DNA from 2 places in the Dehalobacter sp. genome. Region 2 is predicted to be linked to the other one. Evidence: predicted binding sites of a transcription regulator. Region 2 holds the regulator's gene; the other holds the start of a gene.
The links. The regulator CtsR, encoded in region 2, represses protease genes until heat stress. The targets are predictions, from matches to a motif close to AAGGTCAANNAAGGTCAAAT.
Positions count from the first base shown of each region.

Region 1: OKX56_RS01745 (DnaJ C-terminal domain-containing protein) is a predicted target of CtsR. The motif match lies at 1,864-1,883, and genes of this name have one in related genera.

Region 1 covers NZ_JAPDHR010000004.1:79,893-83,049, reverse strand. Annotated here, with positions in the region: gene ltrA (group II intron reverse transcriptase/maturase) at 1-29, shown strand, start outside; gene OKX56_RS01755 (SHOCT domain-containing protein) at 151-417, opposite strand; gene OKX56_RS01750 (diacylglycerol/lipid kinase family protein) at 839-1,783, shown strand; gene OKX56_RS01745 (DnaJ C-terminal domain-containing protein) at 1,948-2,937, shown strand; gene clpB (ATP-dependent chaperone ClpB) at 3,154-3,157, shown strand, end outside.
Region 2 covers NZ_JAPDHR010000052.1:78,709-81,865, forward strand. Annotated here, with positions in the region: gene OKX56_RS12980 (NUDIX hydrolase) at 1-575, opposite strand, end outside; gene OKX56_RS12985 (hypothetical protein) at 750-1,514, shown strand; gene OKX56_RS12990 (CtsR family transcriptional regulator) at 1,700-2,173, shown strand; gene OKX56_RS12995 (UvrB/UvrC motif-containing protein) at 2,188-2,712, shown strand; gene OKX56_RS13000 (protein arginine kinase) at 2,709-3,157, shown strand, end outside.

The DNA.
Region 1 (3,157 bases), on a different contig from region 2:
AATACGAGGTACTGCACTTAAACTATTGAACCGCCGTACGCGGAACCGCACATACGGTGGTGTGAGAGGCCGGGGGCGAGACGCCCCCTCCTACTCGATTGATGATATGCTTTAATAAAACTTTTTATATCTTTTGATTTGTGTAAAATTTTATCTCCCTAACTCGCTTTTTCGGGTATTGTATTCTTCCAGATCGATTTCCCCTTTGGCATATCGTTCGCGCAAGATGGCCATAGCGTGGTCTTCCGGTTTACCGGAGGTGTTCTGTCTGTCCAGATAATTTCTAATCAGCCTGACTGCAAGAAAAATAATTCCCAGCCAGAAAAGCAATTGGATGATCATGACTGCAAATCCCATCCAGGAATAATTGCCTCCCATCATCCAGTCTCCACCTGGTCCATACCAGCCTCGCATCATTTTTAGTTACCTCCTTTTATATTCTCTTGGATTTTCTAGGCCATTAAAAAAGTAAATCCTAGTTTTGAAAACTATTTTTTTGATTAAACCATTGTCATCAATATCTTGTACCATTTGTACCTGATTTATGATGGTTGCAAATCTGAGGGAAGGAAATCAAATCAATGAAATAGGTAATGAATATGCTGCAGGTTTTTGGCAAGTATAGTGACAGAATGAAAGCCTTGCAGTTTGATCCTAGGAATATTTGTGAAGAAAGTACTGCATGAACGATGGCAGGAAAAAATAATTTTTCGCGTGTAAAGGGGATTTCTAAAAATTAGCGAAACAATATGTTTAAAACTAAACCATGCCAGTGGATGAACAGAGAAAAATGATCGAGAAAATGACCGAGAAAAACTAAGATGATAGGAAGATGAGAATGAGCCAGCAGAAATCGCAGAAATCATGGTTTGCTGTTGTGAATCCCCGGTCAGCAAATGGAAAAACGCAGGGACTTTGGCCAGGGTATTACCAGCAGCTTCAGCAGGCGGGAATACAGGTCGATTATGCGCTGACCTCCCGCTCCGGGGGAGGAACAGAAATAACACGTATGGCTCTGGACGAAGGGTATCGGAGGATGATTGCGGTCGGAGGAGACGGAACTGTCAATGAGGTGCTTAATGGTCTTATTGAGAATGACCGGCTTGTCGCGGACGATATCGAACTGGCTGTTTTTGAACAGGGAACAGGCGGGGATTTTGTAAGGACAATAAAAACAGGCAAAGAAAAAGGTCTGAACGCCTTGATCAGGATGCTGAAGGAGCCCAATATTATTCTTTCTGATCTTGGCCGAGTCGACTTTCTGAATTTTGAAGGGGAAGAACGGACACGTTATTTTCTGAATGCATCCAATGTCGGAGTCGGCGCGGAAGCGGTCCACAGGACCAATTGCCGGAGTAAAGCGATGGGTAGCAAGCTCTCTTATCTGACCAGTACTTTAGAAGCCGTTCTATCGTACAAGAGCGTCTGTGTTTCTCTGAAAATGGACCAGGATACATTCTGGGAAGGGAATATCTGGGGGCTTATGGTCTGCAACGGTCAATATATTGGCGGCGGAATGCGTATTGCGCCTGATGCCCGCCTGGATGATGGTTTGTTCGATCTGGTTGTGATAAAAGAAATGAAGCTGTCCAGACTCTTTTCACGCTTTCCGCTGCTTTATAAAGGGCAACATATCCATCTTCCTGAAGTCCAAGTGTTCCGCTGTAAGGAAATTGAACTGCATATGCCGGATTCCATACTTTTTGAAACCGACGGGGAGATCCCGGGGGTATGTCCGAAGGCATACCGGGTAATCCCTAAGTGCTTGAAACTATGGGTATAAGTTTCCGTTAACGTTAAAACCATACGGATGAATACGCATATAGATGAAGATTCTGCAAGGTCAGCTGAAGACAAATATATGTCTGACCAATATTGACCTTTAAAAGGATTTTGCATATAATACAATTAATGGGTAAGGAAAGCAGTTTTGAGGTGGTGAGGACAGTGGATTTTAAAGATTATTATCAAATCTTAGGCGTTTCTCCGGATGCAGACAATAAGGCCATCAAAAAAGCATACCAGGCACTGGCCAAAAAGTATCATCCTGATTTAAACCAGGGTGATAAAGCCTCAGAAGAGAAATTTAAGGAAATTAATGAAGCCTATCAGGCGATATCCGATCCTGCCAAAAGAAAAAAATATGATGATTTAAGGGCAAACTACCAGCAATGGCAGTCGCACGGCGGCAGAGGGAATTCTTTTGACTGGTCGGCCTGGCAGGAATCACCGGGGAGCAACCGCTATACCCGTACAATGACGCCGGAAGAGTTCGCGGAAACATTTGGGGACAGAGGTTTTGGCTCTAGTGCCGGCAGGGGTATGGGGGGATTTTCTGATTTCTTTTCCTCTATCTTTGGCATGGGAGCAGACTATGCTGATGAGTCCGATGATTATTATTCGAATAGGATCAGAAGACCGCAGGCCGGCAGGGACATTGAAGGTGAAATCAGTATTACGCTTGAAGAAGCCTATCATGGAACCAAACGGATGATTGAAGTCGGCGGCCGGAGAATTGAAGCCACTGTTCCGAAAGGTATTAAGAATAACAATAAAATTAGGCTCAGCGGACAGGGACAAGCAGGAGCGAAAGACGGAAACAAAGGAGACCTTCTGTTAACGGTAAAAATCGTTCCACATCCTGTCTATACCCGGGACGGAGATGATTTGTCCGCCAACATCGAAATCGATTTCTTCAAGGCTGTACTTGGCGGAGAAGCCCGAGTCAAAACATTAGGCGAAGAAATATCCATCAAGATTCCTCCGCGCACCCAAACCGGAAAAAGTTTCCGTCTGAGAGGGAAAGGAATGCCTATTCTCAATAAATCCGGCCATTTTGGCGATTTTTACGCAAAGATTACGCTTGTCCTGCCCGAAGAGATGTCTGAGAAAGAAATTAGTATGCTTCAGGAATTAAGCCAGGAAAGAAACAGCTGATTACTCCAGAGTTAGGTCTGCATGCCGCAATTACCGGCGTCAAGCGGAGCATGGAGTGCGCAGCGCGGCTGTTTGACAGCCACGGATGGACTAATGTTGCGATGCCATGGATGGCAAGGAGCGACTCGCCATGGAGGGCGCAACCTGCCGAAAACGGCTATATATTCCGTTGACCTACCACAAATACCGGTATGTTAACTCAAAGGAGTGATACGCATGG
Region 2 (3,157 bases):
GCACCGAATACGGGGACTCCTTCTTTGTGAATTAGTCCTGGGAAAGGATTCTCTTTTCCAGTGTGTTCGATTGCTTTTGTGATCACTTCAAGACTCATCGGGGCGATAGGTAAATTACGACAATCTTCGAGCGAGTAGAAACCGGCCTGGATTACCTCGACCGGATCATGTTTTAATTGACCGCCCAGACCGCGAAGAAAGAAGACAATATAAATATTGTGTTTCACGTTCGGGATATCTTCAGGGTAATCGCGGACTGCCAGAATGCTTACAGGCTTCGACAGGATGCCGGTTTCCTCGCGGACTTCCCTGACAACCGCTTGGGCAATTTTTTCATTCTGTTCTACATAGCCGCCGGGAATAGTCCATCTTCCTTTACCGGGGTTATGCGCTCTTTGGACGAGGAGTACTTTGTCGTCTTGAAGCAAAAGACCGCCTACGCCCAGGGAGTATTCCCCCCAGTGGATATAGTCACAGGCCGGGCAGCTTTGCCTCTTTTTGTCTTCAATTAGTTTATACTCCAGGGCGGCAGAACACACGGGACAAAACTTAAATTCCGGATAAAGAGACGGCATATGATTCCTTCTTTCTCTAATCAAAGTTATTAATCCTATTTTATCCTGAAAAAGAGAAGATGCAAATTTTATCTAAATTGGGAAATACGGCACGAAGGATAAATAATTTCTTTGTAGAACTACTAAATAATACTTTAATCGACTGAATTTTCAACCTGTGGGGGAAATATAAGAATGAAAAATGATAAGAAAAAAGAGATTTGGCTCGATCCTGAGGAACTCCGGCAGTTGTTGGAGGGAGGCTTGTATTGGAAAGATATAGAGCCCAAACTGTCCGAGGAAAATGCGGAAAGCATCAGAAGGCAGCTTAGTCTTGAAGATGAGGCTGATATTAATGACGGTGCTATTGACGAGTATGACCAGAACACCGGGGAATTTGACCAGACCAACGGAGAATATGGCCGGACGGCCGGGAAGTCTCCGGAAGAGGATCAAGCGGAAGCAGGGCCTGTTTTTGCCGGAGATTCGGATGAAGACAATGAGGAGATCAGAACGATTTTGCTTGGTGATCAAAATTCGGGGCAGGATGAACTGCAAAGACTGTTTATCTCCCAAGCGGCTTCCCTGGAAGATGACTTTAATGAAATGAAAAATCCGGCGGAAACAAGTCCGGACAGCTTCAGCCCGCTTGCTGATACTGAGGCAGCGGATGATTTGAATAAAGCTGATGAAGCCTACAACGCAGAAGATACCGCTATGAACCCGACAGATCTGGGTACTCTGGAGGAAACAGAAGTAGGGGCGGAAGAAAGAAGCCGCTTTTCTGATTTAAATAGTTATATCATGAACAGTAAAAATGACCCGAGTGCGGACGATGACGATGACTTAGATTTTGAGTTCGAACAGAAACGCGGCTTTGGTGGACTAAAGCTTGTTATTCTGGTTGTGATTGTTGCAGCGGTCACCTTCGGTTTGTGGTATTTCTTTATCAGCGATTGAGGACTTTTCGCTAAGTACAGCAATGTTGAATTTTTTATAGTCAGCGAGCAAAAAAACCTATCTTCGGATAGGTTTTTTTTAATAAAATAGTTTTCAAAATGATCAAAAAGGGTTAAAATAGTTACGAAGGTCAAAAAAGGTCATAAAGTCAGCAAAGGTCAACATTGAAATAAGGATGGATGACGATGAGTAATTTGGCGGACAGAATCGAGGAGTACCTCAAGAAGATTATAGAGCAGGCCGAAGTTGGGTATATTGTCCTGCAAAGAGGTTATCTTGCTGATTTCTTTTCATGTGCTCCTTCCCAGATTAACTATGTTCTTACAACGAGGTTTACTGCAGAACGCGGCTATCTTGTTGAAAGCAGAAGAGGCGGCGGCGGATATTTAAGGATTGTTAGGCTGGGACTTGATCCTGAGGGTAAATTCCAGAGACTCATGTCGGAACTCATTGGGGATGACCTTTCCCAGGATCGGGCTAACAATCTTGTGGACAGACTCAGAGAAGAAGAGCTGTTCACCAAAAGAGAAGCAATCCTGGTAAAAACGATTTTTTCCGACCGGCTTTTGGCTGGAGTGACGAATTTGCCTTCTACGCTTAGGGCCCGTATGATGAAAGAAATACTGGCGAATATGTGCCGGGACGATGTTAATGATTGATCGGGGGAATAGCAATGCTTTGTCAGAACTGTCAACAACGGGAGGCTGTGGTTCATCTGACCAAAATCATTAATGGACAGGCGGCGCAGCTTCATCTTTGCCAGGAATGTGCTCAGAAAGCGCCTGGTACCGGCTTCAATCTCTACCCTGGAATGGTATCGGATTTTTTACAGGCATTATTTGGGGTAAATCCGGCAGGACAGTATGATCAGACGATCGTAGACAGTCAGCCCGGAAAATGTCCCGGGTGCGGAAGAACTTTTTCCCAGATACAGCAAGCCGGGAAAATGGGCTGTAGCAAATGTTACGATGAATTTGAGCCCCAAATGGAAATGCTCCTGCGCCGGATCCATGGAAGAGGGATGCATGTCGGGAAAGTGCCGGTAAGACGAGGCGCTTCGTTCCGAAACAAACAGGAAATAGTCAAATCGAAAGAACAACTCTTGGAGCTAGTAAAAGCAGAAAAGTTTGAAGAGGCAGCTATATTAAGAGACCGGATTAAAGAAATGGAGAATACTGTCGGAGGTGAAAGCAAATGACTTATCGGGAACTGCTTGCCAAAGACAGCTTCTGGATGAAGGATACCCTGGACATTCCGATTGTACTGAGTTCCAGGATCAGACTGGCCAGAAATATCGCGGACAATCCTTTCCCTCACGTCATGTCCCATGATGATGCCGAAAAAATTGAAGCACAGATTTCCGGCGTCCTGGACGGTTTTACCGCTGAAGGGGAAAAGCTTGTTTATATTCCATTGAAAATGCTTATTCCGGTGGAGAAGAAGGTATTGATTGAAAAGCATCTGGTCAGCCCGGGTTTTAACGAGACTGAATATGCACGCGGTCTGGCCTTGTCCGAAAGCCATAAAATTGCAGTCATGGTCAATGAAGAAGATCACCTGAGAATTCAGGTGCTGATGCCGGGGAACAGCCTCAGGGAAGCTTGGCATCTTGCAGGATTGGTCGATGATCATCTGGAAGCGCA